DNA from 3 places in the Baekduia sp. Peel2402 genome. Region 1 is predicted to be linked to each of the others. Evidence: riboswitches for the same ligand, from Rfam matches in the RefSeq annotation. Region 1 holds a riboswitch; each other region holds the start of a gene.
The links. Region 1 has a riboswitch for cyclic di-AMP ahead of ACT01A_RS22085 (hypothetical protein). Riboswitches for the same ligand answer to the same signal wherever they lie in the genome.
Positions count from the first base shown of each region.

Region 2: it holds a riboswitch for cyclic di-AMP, as region 1 does, so the genes downstream of both, ACT01A_RS01730 (C40 family peptidase) here and ACT01A_RS22085 (hypothetical protein) in region 1, are expected to answer to the same signal.
Region 3: it holds a riboswitch for cyclic di-AMP, as region 1 does, so the genes downstream of both, ACT01A_RS09115 (septal ring lytic transglycosylase RlpA family protein) here and ACT01A_RS22085 (hypothetical protein) in region 1, are expected to answer to the same signal.

Region 1 covers NZ_CP199582.1:4,508,479-4,512,981, forward strand. The annotation lists gene ACT01A_RS22070 (LLM class flavin-dependent oxidoreductase) at 1-677, opposite strand, end outside; gene ACT01A_RS22075 (hypothetical protein) at 709-1,032, opposite strand; gene ACT01A_RS22080 (cell wall-binding repeat-containing protein) at 1,029-2,231, opposite strand; cyclic di-AMP (ydaO/yuaA leader) riboswitch at 2,421-2,566, shown strand; gene ACT01A_RS22085 (hypothetical protein) at 2,625-3,194, shown strand; gene ACT01A_RS22090 (PspA/IM30 family protein) at 3,270-4,025, shown strand; gene pspAA (PspA-associated protein PspAA) at 4,022-4,306, shown strand.
Region 2 covers NZ_CP199582.1:340,989-345,491, reverse strand. The annotation lists gene thpR (RNA 2',3'-cyclic phosphodiesterase) at 1-379, shown strand, start outside; gene recA (recombinase RecA) at 504-1,616, shown strand; gene ACT01A_RS01740 (regulatory protein RecX) at 1,636-2,136, shown strand; gene ACT01A_RS01735 (GNAT family N-acetyltransferase) at 2,265-2,792, shown strand; cyclic di-AMP (ydaO/yuaA leader) riboswitch at 2,843-3,019, shown strand; gene ACT01A_RS01730 (C40 family peptidase) at 3,021-4,076, shown strand; gene rny (ribonuclease Y) at 4,361-4,503, shown strand, end outside.
Region 3 covers NZ_CP199582.1:1,861,826-1,866,328, forward strand. The annotation lists gene ACT01A_RS09105 (hypothetical protein) at 179-766, shown strand; gene ACT01A_RS09110 (hypothetical protein) at 852-2,192, opposite strand; cyclic di-AMP (ydaO/yuaA leader) riboswitch at 2,329-2,502, shown strand; gene ACT01A_RS09115 (septal ring lytic transglycosylase RlpA family protein) at 2,599-3,276, shown strand; gene ACT01A_RS09120 (hypothetical protein) at 3,774-4,503, opposite strand, start outside.

The DNA.
Region 1 (4,503 bases):
TCCTCGTCGATCGCCAGCGGCACCACGGGCGAGATGTCGATGTCCTCGATCGAGCGGCCGGCCTCGGCGACGCCCTCGCGCAGCGGTCCCATCAACGTCTCGGGCTCGCGCGGGTCGAGCATGAACGGCAGCCAGCCGTCGGCGATCTTCCCGGCCTGCTTGACCGCCTTGGGCCCGATCGCGCCGAGGTAGATCGGCAGGTGGTCCTGCACGGGCTTGGCCAGCAACCGCAAGGGCTTGCCCAGGCCCATGCCTTCGGCGCCGCCCTCCATCGGCAGCTGCACCTTCTCGCGATCCAGCACCCGACGCACGGTCTCGACGTACTCGCGGGTGCGCCCGAGGTTGCGCACGAACGGCACGCCGTACCAGCCCTCACTGACCTGCGGCCCGCTCAGCCCGAGCCCCAGGCGGAAGCGGCCTTCGCTCAGCACGTCGAGCGTCGCGGCGGCCATCGCGGTCGCGGTCGGCTTGCGCGCGGGCATCTGCATCAACCCCGATCCCAGGCCGATCCGGTCGGTCTTGCCGGCCAGCAGCCCGAGCACGCTCACCGCATCCTGGCCCCAGGCCTCGGCGACCCAGGCGCTGTCGAGCCCGAGGCGGTCGGCGAGCACCGCCAACTCCACCTGCTCGGCAGGCGTGAACCACGGCCAATAGGCGAGGAAGGCTCCCGCGCGCATCAGCCGCCGAGGGTACCGGCGGTCGAGGCGGTCAGTGCGTCGTCGTCTCGGGCTCGGGCGTCTCGGCGCCCGGGCCGCCGATGCTGCCCGTGTCGGTGACCGACTTCAGCGTCGGCAGGCCGATCTCGGCCGCGTGGCCGCGCGTCTCGCCGTCAAAGCCCAGCCGCGTCAGGCGCGCGATCTCGGTCTCGCCCAGCTCGCGCGCCGGGTGGCCGGCGGGCAGCGGGTCGATCAGCCGCGCGATGCGGTTGCGCAGCTGGAGCGCGAAGTGCGGCGTCGATGCGCCCATGAGCTGGCGGACGTCGTCCACCGTGACGTCGCGGTTGAGGCGGTTGGGGCTCTCGGCCTGGCTCATGAGGTGCTGTCGCTGCTTCCGCGTTCGTTGACGGGGACGATCTCCAGAAGGGAGTCGATCGCCGACTGCACGCCCACGCTGAACGCGGACTCGTCGCCGACGATCCAGCCGTGATTGTAGACGCCGCGGACCGGATCCCTGGTGTAGCCGGGCTGGACGTCCAGCAGGTAGCCGGCCAGCGCGCGCGGGAGCTCGTCGGCGCTGTCGGAGACCAGCAGCGGGCCGTAGGTGCCGGAGGCGCTCAGCGGCGCGACCGCGCCCGCGTCGCCGGGGCGGGAGCTGTTGGCGAACACGAAGCCGTGGCCGGGATCGGTGACGCCCCAGCCGAACGCGCCGTCCTGGAAGCGAGCGAAGGCGACCGACGACGCCGCCGGGCCGGAGCCGGTGATGCGCGTCGGAGAGCCGAGCTTCTTCAGCGCGGTCATGGCCTTGTCCGACACGGTGGTCTTGGTGCCCAACACGTAGATCTTGGGCTGCTGGTGGGCGGCGATCGCCGCGCGCGTGTCCTCGGGGACCGAGTCCTTGTTGACGAACAGGATCGGGTCGCCGGCCTTGGCGGCCCAGGCGGCGGCGGGCATCGCGTAGGCCGGGTCGTCGACGCCGACGACGACCACGCGGTCTGACGTGGTGCCGCGCGCGGCGGCCTGGAAGGCGTCGATGGCGCGTGCGAGCGCGAACGCGTCGGTGCCCTTGAGGTCGGTGGTCTTCAGGCCGTTGGGCGCGGGCACGGCGCCGATCCGGATGACCTGCGCGCCGCCGGCCTCCTTGGAGCCCGTAGGCGCCAGCGCGGTCAGCGCGCTCTGCGTCGCCGCGGGCAGGTCCTTGTCGCCGTGCGCGTAGAGCAGCGGCGCGCGGATGGGGGAGGACATCAGGACGCTGGCGGCCAGCCCGACGCGCCAGTCCGTGTCGTCGGCGAGCACGACCACCTTGGGTCGCGTCAGCTTCGACGCGCCGCTGTAGACCGCGCGCGCGGCGGCGGCCGCGTCGGCGATCGGGTCAGCGCCGCCGATCCGCGTCGTGTTCTTGGTCGCGAACGTCGGGAAGCCGAGGTCGGTCGCGGCGGTCGTCTCGGTGCCCTTGGCGCCGGTGGTCGGCGTGGTGCGGTCCTTGGCGCCGTCTTTCGGGCTCGTGTCGCGGCCGCAGCCGACGGCCAGGAGCGCGACGAGCAACGCCGCGAGGGCGATTGGCACCTTGCGCATGGCCCTGAGGCTACGGCCTGGAGCCCCGGAACCGCGCCGCCAGGAGCGGACGCGAGGGTCCCCAGGCTGGGGGAAAATCCGTCCGGAAGCGAACAATTTCAGTCGTTCTCCCCACACCACCGGCCGAACCCTGGAGTGCAACCTGCCTTGCGGGACGTCGATGTGCATCTTTCGTCCCGGTGGTGTAGGTTTCCGACCACGCCGAACTCGGGTGAGGAGCCCGGGGCGGGGGACCCAAGGTTGTTTGGGGCGAATTCCACGCATAGTCGTGGGAAGCGGAGGCTCTTTTACCGCTAGCCCGTCAGCTAACCCCGCAGGCCTACGAAAGAGGATTTTGCCTTGCGGGCTACTGCCCTTGTGCTGACGATCGCCAGTTCGCTTGCCTTTGCCCCTGTGGCGATGGCGCAGACGGCGACCGGCGGGACCGATGCAACCAGCAGCACCCCGGCTTCGACGGCCGCTCCGGCGGACACGACGGTCACCACGGGCGGCGCGGCCTACGGCCAGCCCAACCCGGCGACGACGAAGCTGACCCCCGAGCAGACGGCGACGATCCTGCCGACCGGCTACGCCGCCGCGCCGGAAACCGCCCCGCAAGAGGTCAAGGACGCGATCGCGGCCGCCAACGAGATCGTCGGCAAGCCCTACGTCTACGGCGGCGGGCACAACGCGAAGTTCCTCTCCCGCGGCTACGACTGCTCCGGCACGGTCTCCTACGCGCTGCACGGCGCCGACCTGCTGAAGGCCCCGCTCGACTCCTCGTCCTTCATGAAGTGGGGCGCCAAGGGCCCCGGGCTCTGGTTCACGATCTACACGAACCCGTCGCACGCGTTCGTCGTGATCGCCGGCCTGCGCCTCGACACCTCCGCCGCGGGCGATCCGTCCGGTGCGAAGGGCCCGCGTTGGCGTCCGGTGCTGCGTAGCACCAAGGGCTTTACCGCCCGCCACCCCGTCGGCTTCTAGCCTGCCGCGCCAGGTGCGCGTCGCGGCTGGGTAGGCTACGAGCAACCCCTTTCCCGCGATGCGTACGGAGGCCCGATGCCGGGTGTGAGTGGCCGTTTCTCCACGGTCGTCAAGGCGAAGATCTCGAAGCTGCTGGACCGCGCCGAGGATCCGGCGGAGACGCTGGACTACAGCTACCAGAAGCAGCTGGAGTCGCTGCAGAACGTCAAGAAGGGCATCGCCGATGTCGTGACGGCGAAGAAGCGCCTGCAGATGCAGTCGAGCAAGCTCGAGCAGTCGGTCGTCAAGCTCGACACGCAGGCGCGTCAGGCGCTGTCCACGGGCAACGAGGATCTGGCGCGCGTCGCGCTGGAGCGCAAGAACGTCGCCCAGACCGAGCTTCAAGGCCTTGACGCGCAGGTCACCGAGCTGGAGGCCCAGCAGCAGAAGCTGACGGACTCCGAGGCCAAGCTGCGGACCAAGATCGAGGCCTTCCGCACCAAGAAGGAAGTGATCAAGGCCCAGTACAGCGCCGCCGAGGCGCAGGTGCGCATCTCGGAAGCCGCGACGGGCGTCGGCGAGCAGATGGCCGACGTCGGGCTGGCGATGCAGCGCGCGGTCGACAAGACCGAGCAGATGCGCGCGCGGGCCGATGCGGTCTCTGAGCTGGAAGAGGCCGGCACGTTCGACGACCTGACCGCGCTGGGCTCCGGCGAGGACGACATCGACAAGCAGCTGCGCGAGCTCTCCAGCGGCGCGGCGGTCGACGACGAGCTGGCCAAGATGAAGGCCGAGCTCGGCTCGGGCTCCGCGCCCGCCGACAGCAAGCAGCTCGAGGAGGGCCAGGCGTGATCGTCAGGATCTCCGAGGAGGCGCAGTTCGACCTCCCCGACGCGCTGCACGACCAGCTCAACGACCTGGACGACGCGACGGTTGCCGCGGTGGAGGCGGGCGACGAGTCCGGCTATTACCGCGCGTTCGAGGCGCTGTTGGACTTCGTGCGCTCGAACGGAAGCGTGGTCGGCGACGACGACCTGCGGCCGTCGGAGATCATCTTGCCGCCGTCGGATTTGACGTTCCGTGAGGCGGGCGAGGATTTCACGGGCGAAGGCTTGGTGCCGGACCCGGCTTAGGCTGTGGCGCCGCCGTTGCTGGCGGCGCCCAGTGCGGGGCGGCGGGGGCGCGGGCGTCGGTGGTCCTTCGCTCATCAAAGGGCGTGAGGCTGTTGTGGCGTGGCGACCGCTTGGGGTGTGGATCGTCGCTGGGGGCGTTGCCGGCGGCGGGGATTTACAGCGCATCAAGACATCAGACTCGGCCTCCACGGTGGTCC
Region 2 (4,503 bases), 1.4 Mb from region 1:
CCCGCTGTCCGAACTGGTCGAGTCGCTCTCGGGCTGGCCGGCGCCCGCGCTCTCGACCGGGGCCGCGCTGTGGCTCTCGCCGCGGCGGCCGCACGTCCTCACGGTCGCGGTCAACGACGACGCGGCCGCGCTGGATTCGCTGCACACCACCGTCTGGGACGGGCTGGAGAAGCTCGGCTACGAGCGCGAGGAGCGGCGCTTCCGCCCGCACCTGACCGTCGCGCGCGTTCGCCACGGCTGGTCCGCCCCGACCGCGTTGCCGCTCCCGCCAACGCCGCAGCTCGACCTCGACGTGCGCGGCATCACGCTGATGCGCTCGTTCCTCGGCGGCGGACCGGCGCGCTACGAAGCGCTGACGCAGGCGACGTTCGAAGCCTGAGAGTCCGCTGGTTCGGCACATTTCGGGCCCGTACGGCCACACGAACATGCGTACGGTTCGGTTCCGTCCGACCCACCCCGCAAACTGCCACTCACTACCGCTTCGAGAGAGGTCTCACACCGCTATGCCCGCCACCGACGAGAAGGCCATCAAGGCCCGCGACACCGCGCTTGCCGGCGCTCTCACACAGATTGAGCGCCAGTTCGGCAAGGGCTCCATCATGCGCATGGGCGACGAGGGCGCCCAGGTCAAGGTCAATGCCATCCCGACGGGCGCGCTGTCGCTCGACCTCGCGCTCGGGATCGGCGGCATGCCCCGTGGCCGCATCGTCGAGGTCTTCGGCCCGGAGTCCTCCGGTAAGACGACGCTCGTCTACCACGTGCTCGCCGAGGCCCAGCGCCTGGGCGGCGTGTGCGCGTTCATCGACGCCGAGCATGCAATGGACCCCCTGTACGCCCAGCGGATCGGCGTGAACATCGACTCGCTGCTGGTCTCGCAGCCCGACTACGGCGAGCAGGCGCTGGAGATCGCGGACATGCTCGTCCGCTCCGGCGCCGTCGACCTGGTCGCGGTCGACTCGGTCGCGGCGCTGACGCCGCGTGCTGAGCTCGAGGGCCAGATGGGCGACCAGACCGTCGGTCTGCAGGCGCGCATGATGTCCCAGGCGATGCGCAAGCTCGCGGGCAACCTGAACCGCACGCAGACGCTGTGCCTGTTCACGAACCAGATCCGCGAGAAGGTCGGCGTCATGTTCGGCTCGCCGGAGACCCAGCCGGGTGGTCGCGCGCTGAAGTTCTACTCGTCGCAGCGCCTGGACATCCGCCGCATCGAGACGCTGAAGGACGGCACCGAGGCCGTCGGCAACCGCGTCCGCGTCAAGGTCGTCAAGAACAAGGTCGCGGCGCCGTTCCGCCAGGCGGAGTTCGACATCGAGTTCGGCACCGGCATCTCGACGTCAGGGTGCATCCTGGACCTCGGGATCGAGCACAACATCGTCTCGAAGTCCGGGTCGTTCTTCTCCTACGGAGACGACCGCCTCGGCCAGGGCCGCAACAACGTCAAGAAGTTCCTCGACGAGCACCTGGAGCTGCGCGCCGAGATCGAGGCCAAGATCTATGAGGCGCTCGACTTCAACCGCGACCTCGTCGCCGAGATCGATCGGGACGCCGTCCCGGAGGGCGTCGACCCGGCAACGGGCGAGATCACGGCCGAGCGGAAGACCCCGGCCACGGCCTAGGCGCTACAGGAGCCGTCACGTGACCACCGCCGAGCGCGCGCTCGACCCGGAGGCACGTCTCCAGCACGCGCTGGACCTCAGCTACCGCTACCTCGGGTTCCGTGATCGCACGGTGCTCGAGGTGCGGCGGCACCTGGAGTCCAAGCGCGTGGAGCCGGACACGATCGAGCAGACCGTCACCGAGCTGCTCGAGCAGGGCTACCTCGACGATGCCCGCTTCGCGCGCCGCTTCGTCGAGGACCGCCGCACGCTCGACCACTGGGGCAACGAGCGCATCGAGCGCAAGCTGGTCGCTTCCGGCATCGACGCCTCGCACATCACCGCCGCCCTCCACGCGCCGGACACCACCACCGGCGAGACCCACTCCGAGTTTGACGCCGCGCTCGCCACCCTTTCGCGCCGCTTCCGCGTCCCACCCGAAACCGACCGCGACCGCGACCGCGCCCTCGGCTTCCTCGTCCGCAAGGGCTACGAGCTCGAACTCGCCTACGACGTCATCCGCGCCTACGGGCGCGACTGATCGACGCAGACACCGACGCGCGGCCGACGCGCGGCCGCGAAGACCTCGACGCGATCTCGACTTGAGGCCCCAGGAGGGCCGTTTCTCGAGATCGACGGCCGCGCGGCGAGATAGCCTGGCCGCACTCCATGCCCCTCGACTTCGGCATTGATCGCGTCGCCACCGCGCGCCTCGCCGGCCGCCGCCCCGAGCCCGGCGACCTCGGCGCCTACCAGCGGATCTGGACCGACGCGCGCGTGGACGAGGCGGTCTGGCCGGAGCACCTGCGGACGGCTGACCGGGCCGAGACGTTCCTGCGTGATGCGATCGCGCACTGGGAGCGGTGGGGGTTCGGGCCGTGGACGATGCTCGTCGGCGGTGAACCCATCGGGTACGCGGGCCTGCGCCACGACGAGGTCGACGGGCGCCCCGAGATCGAGCTGATGTGGTTCGTCGACCCCGACCACTGGGGGCACGGCTACGCGACCGAGCTGGCGCGCGAGGCGGTGCGGGTCGGGTTCGAGGTCCTGGAGCTCGACGAGCTCGTGGCGCAGACGACCATGGGCAACACGGCGTCGCGCGCGGTGATGGAGAAGCTCGGCATGGAGCACACCGGCGAGACCGTCCACGCCGGGCTCCCGCACGTGGTCTATCGCCTCAACCGCGGGATGTCATAACCCGGACCGCAACTTGCGGCGCGGCCGTGAGTTCTGATCGCCGACATACCTGCACGCACAGGCCGAGTCCCGGCGCCTCAGCGGCTCCGGGAGCGGGGGACCCACTCGGACCGACCACGATGGCCGGTCCACGGGGCGAATCGCCGCAGCGTTCCATCGCGGCGTAGCGCATGCACATGCGCGAGCCCGTCAGCTCACCTCGTAGGCCGCCACCACAGGGAGCAATTGATGGACGCCGCCGACGCCCGGATCCTCACGGACGACCGATTCGCGATCTTCGCCGACCCGCCCGGGGTCCGCGACCTCGCCCTGCCCGAGCTGTGGGACCGCTCGCTCGCGCGCTCGCGCCGGCGCCGCGCGGCGGCCACAGCCAAGTTGATTGCCTTGCCCAAGACCGCGACCGCGAGGATCTCGGCGGCGCTCATCGCCGCGGGCATCGTCGGCCAGACCGGACCGCTGATCGGCGCCGCGCAGGCCGCAACCGCGACGACGACCACCACCGACGGGGTCCGCGCGGTGCAGCAGGCGCTCGGGCTCACCGCCGACGGCGTCCTGGGCCCGCAGACCAAGAAGGCCATCAAGAAGTTCCAGCGCGCGCACGGCCTGGTCGCCGACGGGATCGTCGGGCCGCTCACGCGCGCGGCGATGGCGGGCGAGGGCGCCTCCACCGCCACAACCGCATCGCTCAAGTCCACGCTCCCCCCGGCCACCACGCGCGCCGTCCAGGCCAAGCTCGGCCTCGCCGCCGACGGCGTCTTCGGCCCTCAGACCCGCAAGGCCGTGCGCGCCTTCCAGCGCGCGCACGGGTTGACCGTCGACGGCGTGGTCGGCCCGGCGACGCTCGCCGCGCTGGGCGTCAGCGGCTCAACGGCGACCGCCGCCGAGAGCGAGACTACGAGCACAACCCGGACGGCGAGCGCGAGCGGCGCCCAGGGCGCTGTCGCCGCCGCCATGTCCAAGGTCGGCGCGCCGTACTCCTACGGGGCCTCCGGCCCGTCGTCCTTCGACTGCTCCGGCCTGACCTCGTGGGCCTTCCGCCAGGCCGGCGTCTCGATCCCGCGCACGAGCTTCGCCCAGTACGGCACCGGCACCGCGGTCTCCAAGTCCAACATCCAGGCCGGCGACTTGGTGTTCTTCAACACCGCGGGCCCGGGCGCGTCGGACGTCGGCATCGCCACGAGCGCGACGACGGTCGTCTCCGCGACCACCCACGGCGTGATGAACCACGCGATCTTCGACGCCTACTGGGGCGGTCACTTCGTCGGCGCCAAGCGGGTCGCCTGACCGCGCGGTCAGGCTGATTGCACGCGCAACGCCCTCGGTACTACGATCCGCCCCGAGCGAACGTCACCACCGCAGGGCGCCCGAACTCACCGAATAGCAGCCCAAACGCACCTTGGCCGCGCCGCGCCACCTCGCAGCATCCTTCTAAAAGGCGCGCCGCGGCCACCGCAGCACCCGAACCCAGTGCCCTCCGCGTCCTCGCGGCCGCGACGCCCGCTCCCCGACCGCAGCACCGGAGACCAGCGACCGCCGTCCATCGGCCGCTGGGGAGAGGACACCCCACAATGGAAACCCTGATCGGCGCGGCGCTCATCGGAGTCGCCATCGTCGTCGCGGCGCTCGTGTACGGACGGCAGAAGCCGGCCGCCGTCACCGCGCTCACGGCCGTCCCTGCGGGGCACACCGGGTCAGACGTGCCCGTGGTCGC
Region 3 (4,503 bases), 2.6 Mb from region 1:
CCATCACACAGTGACGGCGCTCCTATGGAGGATCTACGCGCGGAGTCCTCGTTCGTTTCGCGGTTTTGGTGTGTTCGCCGGAACATCGGCGTACTGGGTTGGCTCCTGGAGTCGCGGGAGCGCTCTATCAAACGGTGGACGAGCCGTGAACTTGCGCCCCTCTGCGTAGGATTGGCGCATGAGCCCCGCGGACCGCGACGTCCTGTCGAGCCTCCCGAGCAAGCGACCGACGCGGCGCAGCGCCAAGCGCGCCAGCGCGACGGGCGCCGAGCCGGCGGCCAAGAAGGCGACGCCCGCGAAGGCAAAGCCGAAGGCGCCGGCGGCCAAGAAGGCGACCGCGAAGGCGCCTGCCAAGGCCGCGGCGACGAGCAAGGCCGCGGCGAAGGCGACCGCCAAGCCGAAGGCGCCGGCCGCCAAGAAGGCGACCGCGAAGGCCCCGGCCAAGGCCGCTCCGGCACGCAAGGCGGCGGGCGCAGCGAAGGCCGCGGCGAAGCCGAAGGCTCCCGCCACCCCGCGCAAGCCGCGCGCGACCGCGTCGCGAAACGGCGCCAGTGCCGCCGCGCACGAGGCGCCGCAAAGCACGCCGCCCACCGCTCCGCCCCCGCCGCCGGCCGGCTGGGCGACGCCGCGCGACGAGCGGTCCGGCGCTGAGGGCGGCGACTTGATCGCCACCGCCATCCAGGCCGTCGGCGAGATCGCCCAGATCGGCCTGACCTACGGCGGCCAGGCGCTCAAGCAGGCGCTCTCGCGTCTGCCCAAGCCGTGAGAAGCCTCGCCTAGCGGCTCGCCTTCTCATTGCGCGAGCTCGCCAGGGGCTCCCTCGCGCGTGCGAAGGAACCCCCGGCGCACCGCTACTTCACCTTCTGAACGACCTTGCCGTGCTTGTCGAGCACGGTCAGCTTCAGCGTCTTCTGGCTCGTGATCGGGCCAGGGCGGAACGCGCGGTAGGCCAGCACGATCCGGCGGCTGTCGAGGTTCAGCGGCAGGATCAGCGTGAGCCGCCCGTCGCTGCGGGTCTTCAGGCCGGTCTTGCCGAGGCGGCGCAGCTTGCCGCCGACCAGGTGGTAGACGTCCAACCGCGCGCCCGTGACCGCCTTCTTGGCCTTCGTGCGCAGGATCCCGCGCACGACGACGCGGTTGCCGTAGTGGTTCGTGTAGCTCGTCTTGCCGTTCTTGACGAAGTACGCGGTCAGCCTGGCGTCCTTGCCAGTCGCGGGCGTGGTCGAGGCGCCGCCGACGCCGGTCGTCGAGTCGCCGGAGCCGGTCGACCCCGTCGCGCCCGGGACCGAGCCGTTGGCCTTCGGCAGCACGACCGGGCCGTAGACCGCGGTCGAGTTGCCGGCCGCGTCTTCGACGTCGATCTCGACCGAGTGCTCGGCCAGCGGGAGCTTGAGGACGTCGTAGTCGACCGTGCGGGTCGCTGACGCCGGGCACGGCGCGGGCGCCGCGAACTCGTAGGCGTCGTCGTTGGAGCCGTCGACGTCGGCGCAGGTTCCGCCGACCGGATCGACCGCGGCGACCTTGCCGTCCACGCGGATGACCGTGCGGTAGACGCCGCCACCCACGTCGCCCGCGACGTACGACAGCCTGATGCGGCCGGTCGACGCGCCGCTGTCGGCGACCGTCTTGGAGGCGATCGTCGGCGCCGCCGGATCGCGCAGGACGACATGCGGGTCGGTGATCGTCGCGCTCGGCGTGCCCAGCGCGGCGGCGCAGGTGTTCGGGTCATCAGCGCCGCAGCCGAACGAGAAGAGCACGGATGCCGCGTCCAGGCCGACCGCGTCGAACGGACCGGCGAGGTTGCCTGTGCACGTGTCGGTCGGGCCAGGGGCGCACGCCTCGAGCGTCTTGCCGTCCGCGCTGAGCGTGTAGGAGAACGTGCGGACCGTGCCGACGGGCATGCCGGTCGTGACGCGGCCGAGCGTCACGCGCGCGATGCGCGTGCCCGCGGGCGCGGTGAAGCGGTGGTAGGCGAATGTGCCGCCGTCCCACGGGCCGGGGCCGACGAGCGCGGCGGTCAGCCCACCGCTGGCCGCGCACGTGTCGGTCGCCGCTGAGCCGGTGTCCGCGTGGGCCTCCCAGCCCGCCGCGCACCCGCGCACCGTGTAGGTGTCCGCGGTCGCGCTCCCCGACGCGCCGAGGACGAGGGCCGTTGCCGCGAGGGCGACGGCCTTCCCTGCCTGCCTGATCAATGTTCCTCCGAAAATCTGGGTGGTGATGAGCCGGAAATGCCGCATCGTCGGCCTCCGGCAGCGCCCGTGCTTCGAGCCAGGCGGCAGCATTCCTGCGAACGCGGGTTCGCCGAATCGCCCGTACGTTGTTATGCTCCCGCGCCGTCAGCCGAGTCCGTTTGCCACCTCGGGCAAATGGAGCGGGGGAACCACCTGTGGAACGCGTGTTGGTTGCGATCCACCGGGGCGAATCGGTCCTTTTTCTGAGCCGTAGCGCCGTCATCCGGCGCGAGCCCGTCAGCTCACCCCGTAGGCCGTTGGATGAGGACCTACAGAGAACGTGCATCTTTCGAACCTTTCGAAGCTGGGCGCCGCCCTGGGCGCTTTCGCGATCGCTGCTCCCGCGGCGGCCGCTGATACGCCTGCCGTGGCCACCGCGCCCACGCCGGGCGGGATGACCTACGTCGACCCGTCGGCGCCAACGGTCTTCGCCGACGGCTCCACGCTGACTGCCCCACTGGGCCAGCTGCTCGGCGGCCGGGTGTCGGTGACCGGGACCGTCGCGGGCTCCAAGCCGGGCGACGCGATCGCCGTGCTGACCTTGGACCAGGCCGGCGCTTGGTCCAACGCGGCGGCTTCGACCGTGGCGCCCGACGGGACGTACACCGCGACCTGGAAGCCCGCCCACTCCGGCCACCTGACCATCAAGGCCGTGCTCGCCGCGCAGGCGACCGCCGCGACGCGCGTCGTCGGGACTTCGGTCAGCGGCACCGCCGAAGGCCGCGCCGTGACGCTCTACAAGCGCGCCCGCGTCACCTGGTACGGCCCGGGTTTCTACGGCCGCAAGACGGCGTGTGGCAAGCGGATGTCCAAGAGGCTCTTGGGCGTCGCCCACAAGACACTGCCCTGCGGAACGCTGGTCGAGTTGTACAACAACGGCAATGTGGTGACGGTGCCGGTCGTCGACCGCGGACCGTTCCGCAAGGGGACGTCGTACGACCTGACGTCGGCGACGGCGGGCGCGCTTGGCGTGACGGCGACGGCGACGATCGGCGCGGTGCGCGCGGTTGTGCCGACGGCTGTTTCGGCTGCGGCATCGCGCTAGGGGCCTGGGGCGCGCCGGGTGGCGCGGGCGTTGGTGGTGTTCAGCTCGCGGCGTTGATGGTGGTGCTCCGCGTTGGAGAGGGGCGGCGAGGGAGTGAAGCCGGATGGGCGTGGCCGCCGCTTGGTGTCGTCCTCGGGCCGCCTCTCGGGCTCGGGGGAGCGTTCGGGGCCGAAAGGATGGGTCCGGGTCGAGTAAGCACCAACTATTCGTCATAACGCGACCCGCATCCCGAATCTCGGCCCTTATGGAGCGCCACCGGGGATCCGGGTCGAATAAGCGTCGTATATCGACCATTAGGCGACCCGGATCGACCCGTTCGGCCCCGAACCGCCCTCCCGAGCCCGGCCACACGCCCGAGGACGACCGACAGCGGTCGCCACGCCACAACGCTCTCACTCCCTCGCCGGATCCTCTCCAACGCGACGCACCACCACCAACGCCCCGAACTGAACGCCACAAACGCCAGCGCCACCCCGCGCCCACCGCCGCCCCCGCCCTCAGGCCAGCGGAACCCCCGCCGCCCGCGCCGCGAACATCCCCTCATCCGCCCGACCGGCCAGCGCGTCAATGGTCTCTCCATCCTGCGGGCAGACCGCAACGCCAACGGACGCCGCCAGCGGCGCGCCCCCCAGCTCGGCCGCAGCGATCGCGCCCGCCACACGAACGCCCAGATCGCGCGCACCAGCCGGATCGCGGTCCGGGCTCGTCAGCCACCAGCGCCCAAGGCGCTCGCGCACGATCAGGTCGGCAGGTGCGAGCTGCGCGGTCAGGCCGCGCTCGGCGGTCTCCAGTGCGATCGCGACCTCGCGGCCGCTCTCGGCGGCGAGTAGGCGGTCGAGGTCGTCGACCTCCACCACGAAGACCGCGAACGAGAGGCCGTCCTGCTCGCGGCGCTCAAGCCGGCGGGCGATCGCGGCCAGCCACGGCGGACCGGAGTCCCGCGAGGCCTCCCAGGAGGTGTCGACCCGGCGCAGGCGCGTGACCGACGGCGCGTCCGCGGGCAAGGCGTACATCTCGTCCGTCAACCCACCGACGACGCCGGCCGGCGGTGCGGAGGCCAGCTCCTCAGCAAGTGTGGAGAGCGGATCGGCGTCGACGGAGACCGGCGACGGCGGCAGGTCGACGACCTCCACGCCAGCTGGCGGCGGCGCGATCGGCTCATCGCCCTCCGGCACGTGCGACGGAGCCGGCGCGGGCGCGTCTCGCCCCGCGGCCGTGAAGCGCACC